Aquitalea magnusonii: one gene and its partners. The protein of the gene in region 3 binds, or shares a complex with, the protein of the main gene of each other region. Links are inferred from orthologs where the notes say so. Each region holds a gene or a part of one and is shown on either strand. Other genes may lie near its edges. The genes, in order: DLM_RS05475, accC, accD and accB.

The links.
Region 1: the proteins of accD (region 3) and DLM_RS05475 are in contact, whole or in part, in a solved structure (PDB 8UXZ), measured with the Escherichia coli proteins. The link is inferred for Aquitalea magnusonii from one-to-one orthologs.
Region 2: the proteins of accD (region 3) and accC are in contact, whole or in part, in a solved structure (PDB 8UXZ), measured with the Escherichia coli proteins. The link is inferred for Aquitalea magnusonii from one-to-one orthologs.
Region 4: the proteins of accD (region 3) and accB are in contact, whole or in part, in a solved structure (PDB 8UXZ), measured with the Escherichia coli proteins. The link is inferred for Aquitalea magnusonii from one-to-one orthologs.

The regions. Positions count from the first base shown.
Region 1 is NZ_AP018823.1:1,114,862-1,122,584, forward strand. Bases 2,936-5,847 are described here. They hold DLM_RS05475 (acetyl-CoA carboxylase carboxyltransferase subunit alpha), read left to right. Parts: upstream 2,936-3,864; coding sequence 3,865-4,830; downstream 4,831-5,847. Other genes in these bases: tilS (tRNA lysidine(34) synthetase TilS), read left to right, coding at 4,820-5,847. In the rest of the region: metalloprotease PmbA, read left to right, coding at 1-639; DLM_RS05405 (patatin-like phospholipase family protein), read left to right, coding at 666-1,895; DLM_RS05410 (disulfide bond formation protein B), read left to right, coding at 1,956-2,450; more of tilS, read left to right, coding at 5,848-6,133; DLM_RS05485 (Bax inhibitor-1 family protein), read right to left, coding at 6,179-6,868; tig (trigger factor), read left to right, coding at 7,596-7,723. UniProt on the Escherichia coli protein: Component of the acetyl coenzyme A carboxylase (ACC) complex. First, biotin carboxylase catalyzes the carboxylation of biotin on its carrier protein (BCCP) and then the CO(2) group is transferred by the carboxyltransferase to acetyl-CoA to form malonyl-CoA.
Region 2 is NZ_AP018823.1:161,745-166,563, reverse strand. Bases 1-2,955 are described here. They hold accC (acetyl-CoA carboxylase biotin carboxylase subunit), read left to right. Parts: upstream 1-776; coding sequence 777-2,135; downstream 2,136-2,955. Other genes in these bases: prmA (50S ribosomal protein L11 methyltransferase), read left to right, coding at 2,135-2,955; accB (acetyl-CoA carboxylase biotin carboxyl carrier protein), read left to right, coding at 214-678; aroQ (type II 3-dehydroquinate dehydratase), read left to right, coding at 1-179. Outside these bases: more of prmA, read left to right, coding at 2,956-3,031; DLM_RS00815 (DUF3426 domain-containing protein), read left to right, coding at 3,028-4,167; DLM_RS00810 (thiol peroxidase), read left to right, coding at 4,289-4,819. UniProt on the Escherichia coli protein: This protein is a component of the acetyl coenzyme A carboxylase complex; first, biotin carboxylase catalyzes the carboxylation of the carrier protein and then the transcarboxylase transfers the carboxyl group to form malonyl-CoA.
Region 3 is NZ_AP018823.1:2,600,466-2,608,177, reverse strand. What follows is about bases 2,849-5,749. They hold accD (acetyl-CoA carboxylase, carboxyltransferase subunit beta), read left to right. Parts: upstream 2,849-3,814; coding sequence 3,815-4,684; downstream 4,685-5,749. Other genes in these bases: DLM_RS12355 (FAD-binding oxidoreductase), read left to right, coding at 4,810-5,749; trpA (tryptophan synthase subunit alpha), read left to right, coding at 2,943-3,731; trpB (tryptophan synthase subunit beta), read left to right, coding at 2,849-2,924. Also shown: DLM_RS12385 (FimV family protein), read left to right, coding at 1-123; tRNA pseudouridine(38-40) synthase TruA, read left to right, coding at 322-1,110; DLM_RS12375 (phosphoribosylanthranilate isomerase), read left to right, coding at 1,112-1,735; more of trpB, read left to right, coding at 1,722-2,848; more of DLM_RS12355, read left to right, coding at 5,750-6,201; DLM_RS12345 (ATP-binding cassette domain-containing protein), read right to left, coding at 6,564-7,712.
Region 4 is NZ_AP018823.1:164,619-168,306, reverse strand. Bases 841-3,688 are described here. They hold accB (acetyl-CoA carboxylase biotin carboxyl carrier protein), read left to right. Parts: upstream 841-1,956; coding sequence 1,957-2,421; downstream 2,422-3,688. Other genes in these bases: accC (acetyl-CoA carboxylase biotin carboxylase subunit), read left to right, coding at 2,520-3,688; aroQ (type II 3-dehydroquinate dehydratase), read left to right, coding at 1,473-1,922; queA (tRNA preQ1(34) S-adenosylmethionine ribosyltransferase-isomerase QueA), read right to left, coding at 841-1,172. Outside these bases: DLM_RS00845 (gamma-butyrobetaine hydroxylase-like domain-containing protein), read right to left, coding at 1-114; more of queA, read right to left, coding at 141-840. UniProt on the Escherichia coli protein: This protein is a component of the acetyl coenzyme A carboxylase complex; first, biotin carboxylase catalyzes the carboxylation of the carrier protein and then the transcarboxylase transfers the carboxyl group to form malonyl-CoA.

The DNA of each region.
Region 1 (7,723 bases), 1.5 Mb from region 3 along the record:
AAGACCGGCCAGTACCCGGTATTGTTCGAGGCCCCGGTGGCTGCGTCGCTGATCGGTCATCTGGTATCCGCCATCAGCGGCGGTAATCTCTACCGCAAATCGTCCTTCCTGCTGGGTGCGCTGGGGCAGCCGGTGTTTCATCCGAATATCATTATTGATGAGGACCCGTTTGTGCTGCGTGGCATGTCCAGTGGTGCCTTTGACAGCGAAGGGGTGGAAACCTCGGCGCGCCGCCTGATTGATCAAGGCGTGTTGCAAGGCTACATGCTGGCCAGCTATTCGGCACGCAAGCTGGGTATGCAGTCCACCGGCAATGCTGGCGGGCCACACAATCTGCTGGTACATACCACGGGTGAAAGCTTTGGCGAGCTGTTGCAGCAGGTGGGCACTGGCTTGCTGGTAACCGAGTTGCTGGGGCATGGCATCAATACCGTCACCGGTGACTACTCGCGCGGCGCGGCCGGTTTCTGGGTGGAAAACGGGGTAATTGCCTATCCGGTGGAAGAGATCACCATTGCCGGCAATCTGCGCGAGATGTTCCAGCGCATGGTGGCTGTCGGGACCGATACGCTGTCCCGCGGTGGCAAGGTGATGGGCTCGGTGCTGATCGAATCCATGATGGTTGCCGGTGAGGGCTAACCCCGGGTCTTGATAAAAGCTGCAGAGTGGGGCCTTGGCAAGCTGTTGCTTGTCAAGCTTACTATTTTGGGGCTATTTCTAAAGCAAGGAACAATGCATCCAATGCGAGGTGCAAGATGGCGGGGAAGAGCAATATTGGCCTGGTACTGTCGGGAGGCGGGGCCAGGGCAGCCTATCAGGCCGGTGTGCTGCTGGCCATTTCAAGGATGATGCCGGATTCCGGGCGTAATCCTTTTCCCATTATCTGTGGCACTTCGGCGGGGGCCATTAATGCAGTAGCCGTTGCCTCGGGTGCTAATAATTACCGTCAGGCGGTGCATTATCTGGCGCAGATGTGGAAGCAGTTGCACATTCAGGATGTGTACGATGCCAGTCTGGCCTATTTTATCAAGACCTTTTTCCATTTCGGCATTTCCATTGCCACCGGCGGCCATGGCTGGCGTAATCCGAAAAGCTTTCTGGATAATGCGCCCTTGCGTGACTTTCTTGCCCGGGTGATGCCGTTTGATGGGATTCGCGACGCGTTGGAGCAGGGGAGTCTGCAGGCACTGGCGCTGACCGCATCCTGTTTCAGTACCGGTATGTCGGTTACTTTTTTTGAAAGTCAGCCCCATATTGACGAATGGTCGCGCCATCAGCGCATGGGGGTGCGTGAACGTATTTCGCTGGATCACCTGATGGCAACGTCGGCCATTCCGCTGATTTTCCCCTCCACCCAGATTGGCAAGCAGTATTACTGCGATGGTGCCATCCGGCAATTGACGCCGCTGTCGCCCGCTTTGCATCTGGGTGCGGACAAGCTGTTCATTGTGGGCCTTACCAGCCAGCGGCCAACAGCAGCCGAACGCCGGATAAGCAGTGTGGTGCCCACGCCAGCACAGATTTTCGGGCATCTGCTCAATAGCATTTTTGTCGATAGCATGTCCATAGACATGGAACGCCTGTTACGTGTCAATCACACGGTATCGTTGCTGCAGGGGCATCAGGATTTGTGCGCACAAACCAGCCTCAAGCAAGTGGATGTTTTCATGCTCAGCCCCAGTCAGTCGCTGGAGAGTATTGCCTATCAGCATGCGCACGAATTTCCACCGGTTTTGCGCTTCCTGATGAAGGGGGCTGGTGGAACCAGAAAGCGCGGCATGACACTGGCTACTTATCTGCTGTTTGAGCCAGGTTATTGCCGTGCCTTGATTGCACTTGGCTACAAGGATGCGCTGGCACAAAAAGATGCCATCAGACAATTTCTGGAACTTTGAATCAGGACTAAAATCCTAGAGGTTCCATTTTCAAGCCCAATACAAAGACAAGGGGAAGTTGTGAGTATTCGTTTATCACGCAGACAGGGTTTTTTTCTGGTGGCGGTCGGCTGCGCCGCAGCAATGGCTTTTGCCCTTTATTCGCAATATGTATTGCATCTGGAGCCCTGCCCCTTGTGCATTTTTCAGCGGGTCGGGGTGATTTCCGTCGGTATTATTGCCTTGCTGGCTGCCCTGCATAACCCGGGGCGCACTGGTTACAGGGTTTGGGGTGTATTGGGCGTGCTGGCCGCGATGGCTGGTGGTGCGGTGTCTTTGCGTCAGTTGTGGCTGCAAAGCCTGCCGGAAGACATGGTTCCTGCTTGTGGGCCTGGCCTGGATTACCTGATGGAAACTTCTCCGCTGTGGGATGTGCTGTCCAAGGTATTCAAAGGCAGTGGCGAGTGTGCCAAGGTTGACTGGACCTTCCTGGGGCAGGCGATGCCATTCTGGGTGGCGGTTTTCTTTGTCGGCGTGATTGCGCTGCAACTATGGTTGGCGTTTCGCAAATCCTGATTCAGTCAATTGATCAAGCCGGTATTTTGCATGATGCGAAATACCGGCTTTTTTACGTGGGAAGCGGGGCAGTGGCTAAATGCAAAAAAGCAGCCTTAGGCTGCTTTTTGATTATTGGCGGAGTGGACGGGACTCGAACCCGCGACCCCCGGCGTGACAGGCCGGTATTCTAACCAACTGAACTACCACTCCAACCTTGGTGGGCGTTGACGGAGTCGAACCGCCGACATTCTGCTTGTAAGGCAGACGCTCTACCAACTGAGCTAAACGCCCGAAAAGGGTTACTGCTTTTAAACTGTTGGCGGAGTGGACGGGACTCGAACCCGCGACCCCCGGCGTGACAGGCCGGTATTCTAACCAACTGAACTACCACTCCAACCTTGGTGGGCGTTGACGGAGTCGAACCGCCGACATTCTGCTTGTAAGGCAGACGCTCTACCAACTGAGCTAAACGCCCGAAAAGGGTTACTGCTGTGTAAACTGTTGGCGGAGTGGACGGGACTCGAACCCGCGACCCCCGGCGTGACAGGCCGGTATTCTAACCAACTGAACTACCACTCCAACCTGGTGGGCGTTGACGGAGTCGAACCGCCGACATTCTGCTTGTAAGGCAGACGCTCTACCAACTGAGCTAAACGCCCGAAAAGGGTTACTGCTGTGTAAACTGTTGGCGGAGTGGACGGGACTCGAACCCGCGACCCCCGGCGTGACAGGCCGGTATTCTAACCAACTGAACTACCACTCCAAACCTTGGTGGGCGTTGACGGAGTCGAACCGCCGACATTCTGCTTGTAAGGCAGACGCTCTACCAACTGAGCTAAACGCCCGAAAAGGGTTACTGCTTTTAAACTGTTGGCGGAGTGGACGGGACTCGAACCCGCGACCCCCGGCGTGACAGGCCGGTATTCTAACCAACTGAACTACCACTCCAACCTTGGTGGGCGTTGACGGAGTCGAACCGCCGACATTCTGCTTGTAAGGCAGACGCTCTACCAACTGAGCTAAACGCCCGAAAAGGGTTACTGCTGTGTAAACTGTTGGCGGAGTGGACGGGACTCGAACCCGCGACCCCCGGCGTGACAGGCCGGTATTCTAACCAACTGAACTACCACTCCAACCTTGGTGGGCGTTGACGGAGTCGAACCGCCGACATTCTGCTTGTAAGGCAGACGCTCTACCAACTGAGCTAAACGCCCTGAAATCTGTTCGCTGTCTGCGTTTGCGTCTCAGCGAGGAGGCGAATTAAAGCACAGCCTAAAAGTCCGCGCAAGGGGGAGGTTTCACTTTTTTGCATAAATCCGGGAATAATCAAATCGCCCGCTTATGCCGACTGAATTTTGTCAGACAGGGGCGTGACGGACTCTTTGGCAGTCATGTATGATTGCCCGATTCGCTTAATCGGATGATGTGCATAATGAAGCCGACCTTTCTCGATTTTGAGCAGCCTATCGCCGAGCTCGAGAACAAGATAGAAGAGCTGCGATTCGTACAGGACGATTCCGTACTGGATATCTCCGAAGAAATCGCACGCCTGCAAAAGAAGAGTCTGGAACTGACCAAGACTCTATATGCCAAACTGTCCCCCTCGCAGATCTCCCAGGTGGCACGCCACCCGCAGCGTCCATATACATTGGATTACCTGCGCAGCATCTTCACTGACTTCGAAGAGCTGCATGGCGATCGTGCTTTTGCCGATGATCCGGCAATCGTGGGTGGCCTGGCCCGTTTCAATGGCCAGCCCGTGATGGTGATTGGCCATCAGAAGGGCCGCGATACCAAGGAAAAGATTTATCGCAATTTCGGCATGCCGCGTCCGGAAGGCTATCGCAAGGCATTGCGCCTGATGAAGCTGGCCGAGAAGTTTGGCATTCCCATCATCACCTTTATCGATACGCCGGGTGCTTATCCGGGCATTGGCGCAGAAGAGCGCGGCCAGTCCGAGGCAATTGGTCGCAATCTTTACGAGATGACGCGTCTGCGTGTTCCCATCATCTGCACGGTGATTGGTGAGGGTGGTTCCGGTGGCGCGCTTGCCATTGCCGTGGGCGATCAAGTCAACATGTTGCAATATTCAACCTACTCGGTGATTTCACCTGAAGGTTGTGCGTCCATTCTGTGGAAAACTGCAGAACGTGCTTCTGAGGCTGCCGAGGCGCTGGGTATTACAGCCAATAGACTGAAGACTCTGGGCTTGATCGATCGTGTGATCAACGAGCCGGTTGGCGGTGCGCATCGTGATCATGCTCAGATGATGAATGCGATGAAGCGGGTAATTCAGGAGCAACTGAAAGACTTTGCCAATCGTCCGATTGATGCGCTTCTTAAAGAGCGTTTCGATCGTCTGATGAGTTACGGGCGTTTCAAGGAAGATGCAGCCTGACCTGCTGCCTGACCTGTTAGCCAGTTGGCCGGACAATTTGTCCGGCCTTTCTGCTTTTGAAGTGGGGCTAAGTGGCGGGCTTGACTCCATGGTATTGCTGTCATTGCTGGTGCGAGCAAGGCAGTACCGTCCGCAGTTGCAGATATCTGCTGTGCATGTGCATCACGGTCTTAGTGATCATGCCGAGGCTTGGGTGCAGCATTGCCAGTCGGTCTGTACCAACTGGGATGTCCCCTTGCGTGTGGCGCGGGTCAGTGTGAATCGGGCTGCCCCGCAGGGGGTGGAGGCTCATGCCCGCTTATTGCGTTACCAGGCTTATGCCCAAGCGTCTGCCCAGGTAATGGTGCTGGCCCAGCATCAGGATGACCAGGCAGAAACGGTATTGTTGCAGCTTCTGCGCGGTGGCGGTGTCAAGGCGCTTGCTGGCATGCCGGCTTGCCGGTCATTGGCCGGCTTGGTCTTGTGGCGCCCCTTGTTGGCCTACTCGCGGCAGCAGTTGGAACAGTATGCCGCGCTGTTCCAGCTGCGCTGGGTGGAGGATGACAGCAATATTGATACCCGTTACCGCCGCAACATGTTGCGTCATTGCGTGATGCCTTTGCTGGCTGAACACTTGCCTGCTTATCGCCAGCATATTGTGCGAACTGCCTGGCATATGAGCCAGGCATCAGCACTGATTGATGAGGTTGTTGCTGCTGATCTGGCGCAGGGCAGGAGAGGGCATGGTTTTGATGTAGCCAGCCTGCTGGCCTTGTCGGAAGTCAGGCAGGGGTTTGTCTTGCTCGCCTGGCTGCATGAGCAGGGGGTGGGAGCGGTGGCTCCAGATCGTGTGCAGGAATTTCTGCGCCAGCTCAGGTGTGCTGCTGAGCAAAGCCAGCCCAGTCTGGTTGTGCGCGAAGTGGTCGTATTGCGCTACCGTGGCAATCTGCATGTGTTTCGTCTGCGGGAGGGTTTGCAGTCGCAATTTATGCAGCCCGCGCTCATGGAGCAGGTGCATGAGCAGCGCGTCCCATCCTGGGGGGGGTGTTTGCGCTGGGAGCGCCGCGGTGGAATTTCCCCTGATGTGCTGGAGCGCGGGTTTTACCTGTCGCCAAGGCGTGGGGGCGAGTTGTTGTTGCAGCCCGCGGGCAGGCGGCAGGTGAAGAAGTTGCTGCAGGAAGCGGGGATTCCGCCCTTGTTGCGCAAGCAGTGGCCTTTGCTGTCTGATGCGGATGGGAAATTGCTGGCATTGCCTGGCGTGGCAGTTTCCAGCGAGTGTTATGATCCGGATGGTTATTGGCCGGAATGGTTGCCGGAGCAATAAAAAAGCGCCTTTTGACAAGGCGCTTTTTGCTATGCGGCTAATGACTCAGTCGCGATCGCCACTGAAGGCCAGCAGTAGTTGCAGCAGGCTGGTAAACAAATTGTAGATGCTGATGTAGATCGACAGCGCGGCCGATACATAGCTGGTTTCACCGCCATCCACAACAACCTTTACCTGCCAGAGGATCATCAGCGAACTGAACAAGGCAAATGCAGCGGCAATTGCCAACTGAACCCCGGGCATCTGCAAGAAAAGGTTGGCGACAACAGCCACCATTAGCACAATGGCACCAACGGTGAGGAAGCTGCCTAGTGCTGACAGGTCTCGTTTGGTGGTGCTGGCAATGCCGGCCATGACGGCGAAGACCAGTGCCGTGGCAGCACCTGCGGTCATGATCAACTGTCCTCCGTTACTGAAACGCAGCGCAAACTGCAGCAACGGTCCGAGCAGCAGACCCATCATGAAGGTGAAGCCCAGCATCAGGAACACGCCCAGCGAATTATTGCGGTTCTTTTCGATGGCGAATACCAGGCCATAAAAAACAGCCATGATGGCAAGCATGCCCATGATAGGGCTGGCGGCCATGAAGGCAAAGTTCAGATGTGTGCCAATGAGCGCACCCATGATGGTAGGGATCATGGAAAGGCCGAGCAAGCCATAGGTGTTGCGCAAAACCTTGTTACGCGCAAGGCCGACGGTGCTGGCCTGGTAAGTATTGTGCAGGTCTGGTTGCATGCTGCCCTCTCTTGGTGTGGTGTTTGCTGTTCAAAACAGCTGGCATGATAATCAAGTGCCAGCATTGTGACATGAAACCATGCCAATAGTTCATTGTGAATGGCTTGAAAGATAAACTGGGCTGGGGTATAGTGCGCCCTCTTCGTCGGTGATATTCAATGTCCTGACAGGGCGAGCGTGGCGGAATTGGTAGACGCACTGGATTTAGGTTCCAGCGCCGCAAGGCGTGAGAGTTCGAGTCTCTCCGCTCGCACCACACATATTTCCTGATTTTCCCAAGTAGTAACTCCCCTTGTTGTCCAGTGTGATGCATTACTGGTGATTTCATGCCCCTGTTTGCTGCATGGCTTCAGCGATGACTGCCGAGATCTGACTTTTTTGGGCAGGATGGTTGCGGCATGCGGTGCATGTGTCTGTTTTGCAGTACTTAATAAATTCATCAATATGAAGGCGCCCTGTTGTCCGCACGCTGTGTTGAATGCTTGGCTTGGCCGCATGATTCGCCTGCATACAAAAACAGGCTGCATGCTATACTGCGCGTTTTCGCAATGGGATGCTGTCCAGTCGTGGCTGCGTTACGCAGGCAAGGGTGGGGACTGCACTTGTAGCCGGGGCTTGTGGCCCCATATAGAGCCGAAGCCCTAGGGGGTTTCACCTGTTTTCCAAAATACGAAATGTTCGTGCAAGGGCCGAACTCGTATTCAGATGACTAGTTTAAGGATTGAACATGCAAGTACAACTGGAAACGTTGAGCAATCTTGAGCGTCGCATGAACATCGCTCTGCCGATGGCTGCCATTGATGCTCAAGTGACTGAGCGCCTGAAGCGCGTGGCACGTACTGCCAAGATTCAAGG
Region 2 (4,819 bases), 2.4 Mb from region 3 along the record:
TTTCCGGGGTAAAGGTGCCATTCATAGAAGTACACCTGTCCAACGTCCACGCCCGCGAACCCTTCCGCCAGCATTCGTATTTTTCCGATCTGGCGGTAGGTGTGATTTGCGGCCTGGGCGCCCAGGGCTATGAACTGGCACTTGCGCACGCCATCCGGCGTCTGTCCGCGCAAGCCTGAGCATAATAAAGTACATCCCATCCGAAGGATTACCATGGATCTGCGTAAACTGAAGAAACTGATCGATCTCGTCGAAGAATCCGGCATTGCCGAACTCGAAGTGACCGAAGGGGAAGAAAAAGTCCGCATCACCCGCGTATCGGCCAATACCCAGCAAATTGCCTATGCTCAGCCGATGATGCAAATGCCGATGCAACAGCAAGTGGCCGCGCCGGCTGCTGCCGCACCGGCCGCCGCTGCCGAAGCCCCGGCGGCCGCCAACAATGCCAATGCACTGAAGTCGCCGATGGTAGGCACCTTCTACCGCTCCGCCAGCCCGGGCTCCAAGCCTTTCGTGGAAGTGGGCCAGAGCGTGAATGCCGGTGATACCCTGTGCATCATCGAAGCCATGAAGCTGATGAACGAAATCGAAGCCGACCGTTCCGGCGTGGTGAAGGCCGTACTGGCCGAAGACGGCCAGCCGGTTGAATACGGCGAGCCGCTGTTCATCATCGAGTAATTCTCTCTGCCTCGCTAATAGACGCCAGAGATGACAGGGGCACGACACCGCGTCAGTGCCCCTGTTGTTTGACGCGCCACCCAACGGACGTCCATACCATGTTTGAAAAAATCCTGATTGCAAACCGCGGCGAAATCGCCCTGCGCATCCAGCGCGCCTGCCGCGAACTGGGCATCAAGACCGTGGTCGTGCATTCCGAAGCCGACCGTGAAGCCAAATACGTCAAGCTGGCCGATGAATCGGTCTGCATCGGTCCGGCCCCGTCGACCAAGAGCTACCTGAACGTACCGGCGCTGATTGCCGCTGCCGAAGTGACCGACGCCCAGGCCATCCATCCGGGTTACGGCTTTTTGTCGGAAAACGCCGACTTTGCCGAACGCGTGGAACAATCCGGCTTCGTCTTCATCGGCCCGCGCCCGGAAACCATCCGCCTGATGGGCGACAAGGTATCCGCCAAGGACGCCATGATTGCCGCTGGCGTGCCCTGCGTACCGGGTTCCGACGGTGCCTTGCCGGATGATCCGGCCGAGATCGTCAAGATTGCCAAGAAAATCGGCTTCCCGGTGATCATCAAGGCTGCCGGTGGTGGCGGTGGTCGCGGCATGCGCGTGGTGCATACCGAAGGCGCACTGATCAACTCGGTACAAATGACCCGTACCGAAGCCGGTGCGGCATTCGGCAACCCGACTGTCTACATGGAGAAATACCTGCAGCAGCCGCGCCATATCGAAATCCAGATTCTGGCCGACGAATACGGCAATGCCATCTATCTGGGCGAGCGCGACTGCTCCATGCAGCGCCGTCACCAGAAAATCATTGAAGAAGCACCGGCACCGGGCATTACCGACGAGCAGCGTCAGCGCATCGGCACCGCCTGCGCCGAAGCGTGCAGCCGCATTGGCTACCGTGGGGCCGGTACTTTCGAATTCCTGTTCGAAAACGGCGAGTTCTACTTCATCGAGATGAACACCCGCGTACAGGTGGAACACCCGGTGACGGAAATGATCACCGGCGTGGACATCGTGCAGGAGCAGATCCGCATTGCTGCCGGCGAAAAGCTGCGTTACAAGCAAAGCGACATCGTGCTGCGCGGCCATGCCATGGAATGCCGTATCAATGCCGAAGACCCTTTCACCTTCGTGCCCTCGCCCGGCAAGATCGAAAGCTATCACCCGGCTGGTGGCCCCGGCATCCGTATCGACTCGCACATCTACCAGGGCTATACCGTGCCGTCGCATTACGACTCCATGGTCGGCAAGCTGATTTCCTATGGTGACAACCGCGATCAGGCCATGGCCCGCATGCGCGTTGCGCTGTCGGAAATCTCCATTTCCGGCATCAAGACCAATATCCCGCTGCACCAGGAATTGTTCATGGATGCCGCCTTCCAGCGTGGCAGCACCAGCATCCACTATCTGGAAGAGCGCCTGTCGCAAATGAAAAAGGGAGACGCATAATGGCCTGGCTGCAAGCCACCATCGATACCGATTCGGCGGTGGCCGAACGCCTGGCCGATGCGCTGATGGACGCGGGCGCGCTGTCGACCGCCATTGAAGACGCCCTGGCCGGTACCGACCAGGAACAGCCCATCTTTGGCGAACCGGGCATGCCGGTGGACAAGCTGTGGAACCACAGCCGCATCATCACCCTGTTTGCCGAAGATGCCGACGTGGCCCTGCTGATTGCCGCCGCCTGCAACGCCTGCAAGCTGGGCATGCCGGTTTACAAGACCGAGCGCGTGGAAGAGCAGGACTGGGTACGCCTGACCCAGTCCCAGTTCGAGCCCATCCGTATCTCGGACCGCTTGTGGATCACCCCCACCTGGCACGACGCTCCGGCTCCGGATGCCATCAATCTGCAGCTTGATCCGGGCCTGGCCTTCGGCACCGGCAGCCATCCCACCACGCGGCTGTGCCTGCAGTGGCTGGATGCGCATATTGCCGGTGGCGAAAGCGTGCTGGACTACGGTTGCGGTTCCGGCATCCTGGCCATTGCCGCGCTCAAGCTGGGTGCGGGCAGTGCCGTGGGCGTGGACATTGATGCCCAGGCCGTGCGTTCCAGCCGCGACAATGCGGACCAGAACAATGTAACCGCCACCTTCTGCCTGCCGGATGCCAATCCGGCAGCCCAGTACGACGTGGTGCTGGCCAATATCCTGGCCAATCCGCTGCGTATGCTGGGTCAGCTGCTGGCCAGCCACGTGAAAACCGGTGGTAAAATCGTGCTTTCCGGTATTCTTGCCGAACAAGCCGACGAACTGTCTGCCATTTATGCGCAGTGGTTTACCATGGACACCCCGGTGTTCGATGAAGGCTGGACCCGACTGACAGGAACCCGACGCCCAAGCGTATGAGCTACACCACACAGTGCCCCAGTTGCCAAACCCGTTTCAAGGTTAACGACCAGCAGCTCTCTGCCGCCAAGGGACTTGTCCGCTGCGGGCGCTGTGCGCATGTATTCAACGCTACCGAACATTTTGTCAGCGCCGAAGCCCCAGCGGCGCCCAGCAGCCCGGTCCCGCCAGCCGTGCAGCCCCCTCCCCCCGCTCCGCCAAGCCCGCCGCCAGCGGCAGCGGACCCGATGGATGACTTCGAGCTGGAACTGCCGGACTTCGACCCGCAAACAGCCGCCAGCGAACCGCCTGGCGACAGTTTCAGCCTGGATAGCACCACACCCGACGTCACCAGCAGCGCCGCCACGCCAGACACCAGCCGCGAAGCGGAAGAATTCCAGCGCGCACTGGCAGAAGCACTCAGCGCCCGCACGAGCACACCGCCTGCGCCAGCCAGCTATGCCACGGCACTTGAGGCGGACGAAGAAGCGCCCGCCCTGCCCGAGGTATTTGGCAAGCAGCGGCGTACTGCAGAGGTGGCAGCGCGCGTAGAGGCCGCCGCTGCCGAGCAAACTGCCGAAGCAGCCCCGGCACGGCCGCAAGCACTGGCGACCGAGGAAACGACAGCGCCAGAACCGCAAGAAGAGGCTAGCGAGCCGCAAGCGAAAACCCACAAACCGCTGCTCACCGTGATCATGGCCCTGCTGGCCATCATCGGCAGTGTTCTGCTGGCCGGGCAGTTGGTCTATTTCAACCGTACCCGCATCGCGGCAGAAGTACCGGAATCCCGTCCGGCCCTGGAGGCATTCTGCAGCATCGTCGGCTGCAAGGTGCCCTGGCCCAGCGACATTGGCCAGGTGCGCACTGAGTGGTCGGAGCTGGCCTTTGTCCCCGAACATGCCAACCTGATCCAGTTGTCGGCCACGCTGAAGAACCACGCCGCCTTCGCGCAGAACTACCCGATGCTGGAAGTTTCGCTGAAGGATGCCGATGATCAGGTGCTGATTCGCAAAGTGTTCTCGCCCAAGGAATACCTGAAGGCCGATGACTTCAAACTGCAGCGCTTCAATGCCAATAGCGAAGTCAAGATCACCATGCGACTGGATATCGGCAAGGTGCGCGCCATGGGTTACAGCCTGTACTGGTTCTACCCCTGAGCCCTGTTAAGTGTCAAAAAAGCGGCCTGTGCCGCTTTTTTTTCGTCCTTGATCAAGAAATCCCCGATCGCGCCTTGTATTTGCCGGCAGCCTGTCCACCATGAAAAGACAAGGAGGCCGCATGGACGATTTCACATTGCTTTATGGCGACGACAGCATCCCGGTGGCAGGCAGTTTTCCTCAGGCCGGACACTACCTTCCCAGCTTCATGCTGGTGGACGAGCACAAGCGCGACGTGGCGCTGGAGGTTTTTGGCGGCAGCCCGAAAGCCATCATCACCCTGCTGTCACTGGACGAGAATGAGCACGGCGGGCTGGCGCTGCTACAAGATACCCGCCGCTTTCTGGAAAGCTGGCCGGAGCTGGCCATCATCGTCATCACGGTGGACTCCCCCTCCTCGCTGCTGCGCTGTCGGCGGGAACACGGCCTGCCGGGCGTGACACTGCTTTCCACCCTGCGCGGGCGTGACTTCCACAAGCAGTACGGCGTGCTGGCGCTGGGCTATCCACTGAGCGGCTATACCGTGCCAGCCATGCTGATTGCCGATGGCGACAACCTCATCCACTACGCCGAGCGCTTGCACAACAGCAAGGGCCGCTTCGACCAGGATGCCATTGCCGCCTTGCTGGCGGCGGCGGAGACACCGGATAGC
Region 3 (7,712 bases):
GCACCGGCACCAAGCGCGCAGTCCGAAGCCAATGACAAGATGGAGCTGGCCAAGCTGTATCTGGAAATGGGTGACAAGGAAACCGCCGAAGCGCTGATGAAGGAAGCAGGGCAGACCGCCTAGCTGTTGGCGCAGGGTATCAACACGGGGATGCAGCCGCATCCCCGTTTTTCATGGCTCGGCCAGCAACTCGCCACACCGGGCTTCTTGCATGTCAACATGGCGTAAACCCCGCAGGATAGGGTAGAGTTGATGCTTTATCGCCCCGCTGTCAGTGGCATCTGCGCTGGCTGCGGGAAGTTTTGCAAGCAAGGTGTGGGCATGAGAATAGCGCTCGGCATCGAGTATGACGGTCGGGCATTCTCCGGTTGGCAGACTCAGCCGCATGGCAATACCGTTCAGGACAAACTGAACCAGGCCATCAGCCGGATTGCCGGTCATGAAATTACAACGCTGGCCGCTGGCCGTACCGATGCCGGTGTGCATGCCGCCATGCAGGTGGTGCATTTCGATACGCGGACGGTACGTCCGCTGACGGCATGGGTGCGTGGCGTGAATGCGCTGCTGCCGCACGAAGTTGCGGTGGTGTGGGCGCGTGAGGTGTCAGACGACTTCCATGCGCGCTTCTCCGCTTTTTCGCGCTCCTACAGTTATTTCCTGCTGACCCATCCGGTACGCCCCTGTCTGCTGGCTGGCAAGGTAGGCTGGTATCACCAGCAACTGGATGTGGATGCCATGCGCCGTGCTGCACGGTGCTTGCTGGGACAGCATGATTTTTCCAGCTTCCGGGCGGCCGAATGCCAGGCCAAGAGCCCGCTCAAGCACTTGCAGCAGCTGGATATCAGCGAACAGGGCGGCTTGATCCGCTTTGACCTGATGGCCGATGCCTTCCTGCACCACATGGTGCGCAATATCGTCGGCGCGCTGCTGTATGTCGGCAAAGGCAGCCTGGATGAAGCCGGCCTGCAAGCCTTGCTGGCGGCACGGGACAGGACCCGGGCGCCGCCCACCTTCATGCCGGACGGCCTGTATCTGACCGGGGTGGGCTATCCCGCGCAGTTTGCCCTGCCGACGCAGGCTGAACCGGCGCGCCTGGCTTTGTGGAGATGAAGTGACAGTCAGAATCAAGATTTGCGGTATTACCCGCCCGCAGGATGGTGCCGAAGCTGCCCGCCTGGGTGCCGATGCCATCGGCCTGGTGTTTTACCCGAAAAGCCCGCGCAATGTCAGCATCGCCCAGGCGCAGGCGGTGATTGCCGCCTTGCCGCCCTTTGTCAGCGTGGTGGCGCTGTTCGTCAACCCGGAGCGCAACTGGGTGGAAGAGGTGCTGGCTGCCTGCAGCATCGACATGCTGCAGTTTCATGGCGAAGAAAGTGCGGAATTCTGCCGTTCTTTCCGGCGGCCTTATCTCAAGGCCGTACGGGTGAAGCCCGGCCTGGACCTGAGCGCCGCGGCAGCCCAATACCCGGATGCGCGCGGACTACTCACCGACGCCTTTGTCGAAGGCGCACATGGTGGCACCGGTACCACGTTTGACTGGACCTTGCTGCCGGAAAACCTGCCCCTGCCGTTGATTTTGTCCGGCGGGCTGGATGACAACAATATCGGACAAGCCGTGGCCGCAGTGCGGCCGGCGGCGGTGGATGTTTCCAGCGGAGTGGAAGCAGCCAAGGGAATCAAAGATGCTGCCAGAATGGCAGCGTTCATATCAGGAGCAAGGCATGGAGCGGTATGATCTTCCGGATGCAAAAGGCCATTTCGGCCCGTATGGTGGCGTCTATGTTGCCGAAACCTTGATGGCGGCACTGGACGAGCTCAAGAACGAATACGAGCGCGTCAAGGCCGATCCCACCTTCTGGGAAGAGTTTCGCCAGGAGCTGAAACACTACGTGGGTCGTCCCAGCCCCATCTACCACGCCAAGCGCTGGTCGGAACAACTGGGCGGTGCGCAGATCTTCCTCAAGCGCGAAGACCTCAACCACACCGGTGCGCACAAGATCAGCAATGCCATCGGTCAGGCCCTGCTGGCACGCCGCATGGGCAAAAAGCGCGTGATTGCCGAAACCGGTGCCGGCCAGCATGGCGTGGCCACCGCTACCGTGGCTGCACGTTATGGCATGGAATGCTTTGTCTACATGGGTGCCGAGGACATCAAGCGCCAGTCGCCCAATGTATTCCGCATGAAGCTGCTGGGTGCCACCGTGGTGCCGGTGGAGTCCGGTTCCAAAACCCTGAAGGACGCATTGAACGAAGCCATGCGCGACTGGGTGACCAATGTCGACAGCACCTTCTACATTCTGGGCACGGCAGCCGGCCCGCATCCTTACCCGATGATGGTGCGTGACTTCCTGTCGGTGATTGGCGAAGAGTCCAAGGAGCAAATGCCCGAAGTGGCTGGCCGCCAGCCGGATGTGGTGGTGGCCTGCGTGGGTGGCGGTTCTAACGCCATCGGCATGTTCTATCCCTACATCAATGTGGACGGCGTGCGCCTGGTGGGCGTGGAAGCCGGAGGTCACGGCATTGACAGCGGCATGCATGCCGCCCCCTTGTCCGGCGGTGCCGGCGTAGGCGTGCTGCACGGTGCCAAGAGCTATCTGATGCAGGATGCCAACGGTCAGGTTGTCGAGACCCATTCGGTATCGGCCGGTCTGGATTATCCCGGCGTTGGCCCTGAGCACAGCTATCTCAAGGACATTGGCCGCGCCGAATACGTTGCCATCGACGACAAGGAAGCCCTTGCTGCCTTCCATGACTGCTGTCACCTGGAAGGCATCATCCCGGCGCTGGAGTCCAGCCACGCGCTGGCCTGGGCTGCCAAGGTGGCACCCACCATGGGCAAGGACAAGGTGATTCTGGTCAACCTGTCCGGCCGTGGCGACAAGGACATCAATACCGTGGCCGGCCTGGCCGGTATCACGCTGTAACAAGGCGAAGGAAGGCTTATGTCACGTATTGCTGCATGTTTTGCTGCCCTGCAGGGCAAGAAGGCGCTGATTCCCTTCATTACCGCTGGCGACCCGCATCCGTCCCGCACCGTCGAGCTGATGCACGGTCTGGTGGATGGTGGTGCCGACATCATCGAACTGGGCGTGCCGTTTTCCGACCCGATGGCCGACGGCCCGGTGATCCAGCGCGCTTCGGAACGCGCACTGGTTCACAAGGTGGGTCTGCGCGATGTGCTGGCCATGGTGGCGGAATTCCGCAAAACCAACACCACCACGCCAGTCGTACTGATGGGTTATCTCAACCCGGTATTCGTCATGGGCTATGCGGCGTTTGCCACAGCAGCGCGTGAAGCAGGGGTGGATGGTGTGCTGACCGTGGATTGCCCGCCGGAAGAAGCGGCGGATCTGTCTGCCGCGCTGATCGCGGCAGACCTCGACCCGGTATTCCTGATTGCCCCTACCACGCCAGAGGCACGGGTGCGCGAAATCGCCCGTCACGCCCGTGGTTATGTCTATTATGTGTCGCTCAAAGGCGTCACCGGTGCAGGAAATCTGGACATTGACGATGTAGCGCGTAAAATTGCCGCCCTTAGAGCACATATTCAGGTTCCCATCGGCGTTGGCTTCGGCATTCGCGATGCCGCCACAGCCAAGGCCATCTCCGTGACGGCTGATGCCGTGGTGGTGGGGAGCCGACTGGTGCAGGAAATCGAGGCGGCGACAGAACAAACCGCCAAAGAGCGGTTGACCGGTCTGGTAGCGGAATTGAAAGCTGCCATTCTTTAAGGAACACGCAAACGGGGTGACATCACCCCGTTTTACTGACAACCCGGCTGGTGTGGCCGGGTTGTGTTGAGCAAGGAGTCAGCATGAGCTGGTTGAACAAGCTCCTGCCGCCGAAGATCAAGCGCGATTCCCGCGCTGACAAGCCTTCAGCGGTACCGGAGGGGCTGTGGAGCAAGTGCCCGGCATGTGAAGCCGTACTGTATTACACCGACCTGGAGAGCAATCTGCAGGTTTGTCCGAAATGTAATCATCACCATCCGCTGAATGCCCGTCAGCGGCTGGACATGCTGCTGGATGACGAAGGCCGCCGCGAAATCGGTGCCGAAGTCAAACCGGTGGACATTCTGAAGTTCAAGGATGGCAAACGCTATCCCGATCGCCTGGCAGCCGCGCAAAACAGCACCGGTGAAGACGATGCGCTGGTGGTGATGCAAGGCAGCATTCATTCCATGCCGGCCGTGGTGGCAGCCTTTGAATTCCGTTTCATCGGTGGTTCCATGGGTTCGGTGGTGGGTGAGCGTTTCGTGCGTGGCGTGCAAGCCGCCATCGAAGCCAAGGCCCCGTTCATCTGCGTGGCGGCATCCGGTGGTGCGCGCATGCAGGAAGGCCTGAACTCGCTGATGCAGATGGCCAAGACCAGTGCCGCACTGCAACTGCTGACCGATCACCAACTGCCTTTCATTTCGGTGCTGACCGATCCCACCATGGGTGGCGTGTCCGCCTCCTTCGCCTTCCTGGGTGATGTGGTGATTGGCGAACCGGGAGCGCTGATCGGTTTTGCCGGCCCGCGCGTGATCGAGCAGACCGTGCGTGAGACCCTGCCGGAAGGCTTCCAGCGTTCCGAATTCCTGCTGGAAAAGGGTGCCATCGACATGATCGTCGATCGTCGCGAACTCAAGCGCAAGATTGCCGAACTGGTGGCCATGCTGCAAAAGCAGCCTGCAGTCGCCTGATTTCCGGCCAGCAAGCCACAAGCCGCTTCCATTGGGGGCGGCTTTTTTCATGCCTGCTGCTTGTGCTAGGCTGGAGCCCATCTCCGGCATGACCGTAACTGTCGCCTTTATCAGAAAGCCTCGCCGTGCTTACCGCCTCCCAGTTGACCAGCTTGCAGGCCATTCTGCCTGCCGATCGTATCCATCTTGATGCAGAAACGTGTGAGCGCTATGGCCAGGACTGGACGCGCTACACCACGCCACGGGCGGCTGCCATCGTGTTTCCGATGGGTATCGAAGAAGTGCAGGCGGTGGTGCGCTGGGCCAATGCGCAGGGGGTGGGCATTGTCCCCTCTGGCGGCCGTACCGGCCTGTCTGGCGGTGCTGTTGCCGCGCAGGGCGAGGTGGTGGTGTCGCTGGAGCGCATGAACCGCATTGACGGTTTTGACCCGCTGGCGCGCACCGTGCGCTGCCAGGCCGGGGTGATCACCGCCGCCTTGCAGCAGTTTGCTGCCGACCACGGCCTGTATTACCCGGTGGACTTTGCCTCCAGTGGCTCCAGCCAGATCGGCGGCAATATCGCCACCAATGCAGGCGGTATCCGGGTGGTGCGCTATGGCATGACGCGGGAGTGGGTGGCTGGCCTTACGGCGGTGAGCGGTAGCGGTGAGGTACTGGAGTGCAATCTGGGCCTTGCCAAGAACAATGCCGGCTACGACTTCCGCCACCTGTTCATCGGCTCGGAAGGCACGCTGGGGCTGGTGGTGGAGGCCACCATGCGCCTGACCGATCTGCCACCGGCCACCACGGTGCTATTGCTGGCCTTGCCCAGGCTGGCAGACATCATGGCGGTGTTTCACGCCTTCCGCAGCGCGCTGACGCTGCAGGCTTTCGAATTCTTTTCTGATCTGGCGCTGACCCATGTGCTGGCTGCCCAGCAGGCAACAGCGCCGCTGGCTGAACGTCAGCCTTTCTATGTATTGCTGGAGCTGGAAACCGCAGTCCAGTCGCAGGAAGAAGCTGTCTTGCAGGTGTTTTCTGCTTGCCTGGAGCAAGGCTGGGTGTGTGATGGCGTCATTGCCCAGTCGCAGCAGCAGGCCAAGTCCTTGTGGCGCTTGCGCGAGGGCATCAGCGCCGCCATCACGCCGTATACGCCGTACAAGAATGACATCTCGGTGGTGCTGAGCCGGCTGCCGCAATTCGTGGCGCGTTTGCAAGGCGTGCTGGCGCGTGATTACCCGGACTTCGAGGTGCTGTGGTATGGCCATATCGGCGATGGCAATCTGCACATCAATGTGTTGAAACCGGCCAGTTGGGCGCTAGAGGATTTTCGTCATGCCTGCGAGCAGGTGAACGGCCAGGTGTTTGCGCTGGTGGCGGAGTTTGCCGGCAGCATGTCAGCCGAGCATGGCGTGGGCTTGCTCAAGCGCGATTATCTGGGGGTAACGCGTTCGGCAGAGGAGATTGCCCTGATGCGTGGGGTCAAGGCGGTATTTGATCCCAACTGCATCATGAATCCGGGCAAGTTACTTGCCTGATCGGCTTGCTGACGGTCACTGTGAATTGCAGGATGCAAGGTTATATGCTTTTGGTATTTTTATTCAGAATAACATCAGCTAAGCTTCGATAAAAATAATATATAACTCAATAAAAACAACAATTTGCGATGGCTTGTTGATTCTGAATATTACATTCTTGGTATCTGCAGTGAATCCATGGCCAATTTGTGCAGTTTTGCCTTTTTTCTAGGCAGCGCCAGCAAGTGGCTCACGGCAAAAGACTTTTTTTATTTGTTCAGTACTTATCCACAGAGTTATCCGCTGATTGCTGTGGATAATTGCGGCCCGCTGCAAGGGCGTGGCCATGGCCAACTGGCCACAACCCTTGACCGTTAACGGTTTCAGTCGGCCTGTGTGCTGCTTTCCAGCGCTTCCAGCTCTTCTTGCAGCAGCATCCAGTCTTCCTCCACCTGCGCCAGTTCGCTGCTGACCACGCCCAGCCGTTTGACGGCTTCGGCCAGTTTTGCCTTGTTGGCATCGCTATAGGCATCTTCACCGGACATGAAGGCATCCAGCTGGTTTTTCTCGCCGCTCAGTTGCTCCAACTGCTTTTCCAGCTTGGCCAGTTTGCTCAGCAGCGGCTTTTTCAGCTGCGCCAGTTTCTGGCGGGCTTCGGCTTCCTGGCGCTTTTGTTCCTTGCGGTTGACCGACTGGGCGTCGCCGCTGGATGGCTTGTTGCCTTCGGCCAGTTGGGCCAGACGCCACTGACGGTAGTCTTCCAGATCACCATCAAACGGCTTGACCGTGCCATCGCTGACCAGCCAGAACAGGTCGGTGGTGGATTCCAGCAGACTGCGGTCGTGCGATACCACAATCAGCGCGCCGGAGAAGTCCTGCAAGGCCAGTGTCAGCGCATGGCGCATTTCCAGGTCCAGGTGGTTGGTGGGTTCGTCCAGCAGCAAGAGATTGGGCTTTTGCCACACAATCATCGCCAGCGCCAGACGGGCTTTTTCGCCACCGGACATCGGGCCGACCAGATCGGTGGCGCTGTCGCCGCGGAAGTTGAAACCGCCCAGAAAGCTGCGTAGTTCCAGCTCGCGCACCGTCGGGGCCAGCCGCTGCATGTGCTGCAATGGCGATTCATCCTCGCGCAGGGTTTCCAGCTGGTGCTGGGCGAAATAGCCAATCTTCAGCGTTTGCGCCTTGATTACCTCGCCAGCTTGCTGCGGCAGGTCGCCCGCCAGCAGTTTCACCAGCGTGGATTTACCGGCACCGTTCACCCCCAAGAGGCCGATGCGGCTGCCGGCTTCCACTGACAGCGACAGCCCGCGCAGTATGGTGCTGCTGCCATAGCCGATATCCACCTTGTCCAGCCGCAGCAGCGGGTTGGGCAGGTTGTCCGGGCTGTCGAAGTGAAAATCAAACGGCGAGGCGACGTGGGCCGGGGCAATGCGCTCCAGCTTTTCCAGTGCCTTCACCCGGCTTTGCGCCTGCCTTGCCTTGCTGGCCTTGGCCTTGAAACGGGTGATGAAGGATTCCAGATGGGCGAT
Region 4 (3,688 bases), 2.4 Mb from region 3 along the record:
TTCAGCCGGCAACTGGAAACGGGCACCGTCCTCGTAACTGATTTCCAGCGTGCGGGACACTGCATGCAAGGTGATTTCCTGCACTTGCGGGCTATCGGGAGTCAATCCTGCCATGTCTGCCTCATCTGTGGGTAAGGGGTTCAGCCCTGTTCGTCCTTGCGCTCCAGCAGCATGGCGTCGCCATAGCTGAAGAAGCGGTATTCCTGCTGCACTGCATGGGCATAGGCCGCGCGCATTTCCGCATAGCCGGCAAAGGCCGACACCAGCATCAGCAGGGTGGATTTGGGCAGGTGGAAATTGGTGAGCAGGCGGTCCACCACGCGGAAGCGGTAACCCGGCGTGATGAAGATATCCGTCTCGCCACGGCCAGCCACCAGCTCGCCGCTGCGCGCAGCGGATTCCAGCGCGCGCATGCTGGTGGTGCCAACGGCCAGCACCTTGCTGCCACGGGCATGGGCGGCCTGGATCAGATCGTAAGTGCGTTGCGGCACGTCGTAGATTTCGCTGTGCATCTTGTGGTCGGCAATGTTTTCCACCCGTACCGGCTGGAAAGTGCCCGCGCCCACGTGCAGGGTGACATAGGCCAGTTCCACGCCCTTGGCCTGCAAGGCCGCCAGCATTTCTTCGGTAAAGTGCAGGCCGGCAGTCGGCGCGGCTACCGCGCCTTTTTCCCGCGCATAGACGGTCTGGTAGCGTTCGTCGTCCTCGCCTTCGGCCGTTCTCTCTATATAGGGAGGCAGCGGCAGCTTGCCGGAGGCGTCCAGAATGTCGAACAGATTGTCCTCGGCCAGAAAGCGCAGCTTGAACAGCTCGCCCTCACGGCCCAGCATTTCGGCTTCCCAGCGTTCGGCAAAAATCAGCCGGGTGCCGGGCTTGGGCGACTTGGAAGAACGGACATGCGCCAGCGCGGTGTGCTCGTCCAGCACCCGCTCGATCAGCGCTTCAATCTTGCCGCCGCTGGCCTTTTCGCCAAACAGCCGCGCCTTGATCACGCGGGTGTCGTTGAACACCATCACGTCGCCGGGGGCAAGCAGGCTGGCAAAGTCGGCAAACTGACCGTCGCTGAGGGTAGGGCCGGCAACATGCAGCAAACGGCTGGCACCACGCACGGCAGGCGGGTGCTGGGCAATCAGGTGATCAGGCAGGTGGTAATCAAAATCAGACAGCAGCATGGTGTGAAGCTCGAATCAAAACCGGCAAATTATACCTGCGACCGCCTGCACCGGCACGGACTTGTTCGGGATCGGGCCGAATTTGAGCTTGATCAAGGGCGTACCGCAAGAAACTGTAAAAAATTTGCCACCGTTTAAAATGCGGTTCACTGTAGTGCATTCGCTCGAAATGGCGGGCTTTCCGGGTAAACCAGCAGGTGTGGACCGATATCAAACAACCGTTTGAAATACTGGAAAAGCTAGACATCGTGTCGCCATTTGCGGCAAACTCGCGCCCATGTTGAACTCAGGAGCAAAGCTTTGACCGGAAAAATCCTTGTGCTGCACGGCCCCAATCTCAATCTGCTTGGAACACGGGAACCACAGCACTATGGCCGGGATACGCTTGCCTCCATCAACCAGCGGCTGACCGAACAGGCCAGCGCCGCCGGTTTCGAGCTTGAGGCGCTGCAAAGCAACGCCGAACACCTCTTGATTGAGCGCGTTCATGCCTGCATGACAGACGGAACGTCGTTCATCATCATCAATCCAGCGGCCTTCACCCATACCAGCGTTGCCCTGCGTGACGCGATTTCCGGGGTAAAGGTGCCATTCATAGAAGTACACCTGTCCAACGTCCACGCCCGCGAACCCTTCCGCCAGCATTCGTATTTTTCCGATCTGGCGGTAGGTGTGATTTGCGGCCTGGGCGCCCAGGGCTATGAACTGGCACTTGCGCACGCCATCCGGCGTCTGTCCGCGCAAGCCTGAGCATAATAAAGTACATCCCATCCGAAGGATTACCATGGATCTGCGTAAACTGAAGAAACTGATCGATCTCGTCGAAGAATCCGGCATTGCCGAACTCGAAGTGACCGAAGGGGAAGAAAAAGTCCGCATCACCCGCGTATCGGCCAATACCCAGCAAATTGCCTATGCTCAGCCGATGATGCAAATGCCGATGCAACAGCAAGTGGCCGCGCCGGCTGCTGCCGCACCGGCCGCCGCTGCCGAAGCCCCGGCGGCCGCCAACAATGCCAATGCACTGAAGTCGCCGATGGTAGGCACCTTCTACCGCTCCGCCAGCCCGGGCTCCAAGCCTTTCGTGGAAGTGGGCCAGAGCGTGAATGCCGGTGATACCCTGTGCATCATCGAAGCCATGAAGCTGATGAACGAAATCGAAGCCGACCGTTCCGGCGTGGTGAAGGCCGTACTGGCCGAAGACGGCCAGCCGGTTGAATACGGCGAGCCGCTGTTCATCATCGAGTAATTCTCTCTGCCTCGCTAATAGACGCCAGAGATGACAGGGGCACGACACCGCGTCAGTGCCCCTGTTGTTTGACGCGCCACCCAACGGACGTCCATACCATGTTTGAAAAAATCCTGATTGCAAACCGCGGCGAAATCGCCCTGCGCATCCAGCGCGCCTGCCGCGAACTGGGCATCAAGACCGTGGTCGTGCATTCCGAAGCCGACCGTGAAGCCAAATACGTCAAGCTGGCCGATGAATCGGTCTGCATCGGTCCGGCCCCGTCGACCAAGAGCTACCTGAACGTACCGGCGCTGATTGCCGCTGCCGAAGTGACCGACGCCCAGGCCATCCATCCGGGTTACGGCTTTTTGTCGGAAAACGCCGACTTTGCCGAACGCGTGGAACAATCCGGCTTCGTCTTCATCGGCCCGCGCCCGGAAACCATCCGCCTGATGGGCGACAAGGTATCCGCCAAGGACGCCATGATTGCCGCTGGCGTGCCCTGCGTACCGGGTTCCGACGGTGCCTTGCCGGATGATCCGGCCGAGATCGTCAAGATTGCCAAGAAAATCGGCTTCCCGGTGATCATCAAGGCTGCCGGTGGTGGCGGTGGTCGCGGCATGCGCGTGGTGCATACCGAAGGCGCACTGATCAACTCGGTACAAATGACCCGTACCGAAGCCGGTGCGGCATTCGGCAACCCGACTGTCTACATGGAGAAATACCTGCAGCAGCCGCGCCATATCGAAATCCAGATTCTGGCCGACGAATACGGCAATGCCATCTATCTGGGCGAGCGCGACTGCTCCATGCAGCGCCGTCACCAGAAAATCATTGAAGAAGCACCGGCACCGGGCATTACCGACGAGCAGCGTCAGCGCATCGGCACCGCCTGCGCCGAAGCGTGCAGCCGCATTGGCTACCGTGGGGCCGGTACTTTCGAATTCCTGTTCGAAAACGGCGAGTTCTACTTCATCGAGATGAACACCCGCGTACAGGTGGAACACCCGGTGACGGAAATGATCACCGGCGTGGACATCGTGCAGGAGCAGATCCGCATTGCTGCCGGCGAAAAGCTGCGTTACAAGCAAAGCGACATCGTGCTGCGCGGCCATGCCATGGAATGCCGTATCAATGCCGAAGACCCTTTCACCTTCGTGCCCTCGCCCGGCAAGATCGAAAGCTATCACCCGGCTGGTGGCCCCGGCATCCGTATCGACTCGCACATCTACCAGGGCTATACCGTGCCGTCGCATTACGACTCCATGGTCGGCAAGCTGATTTC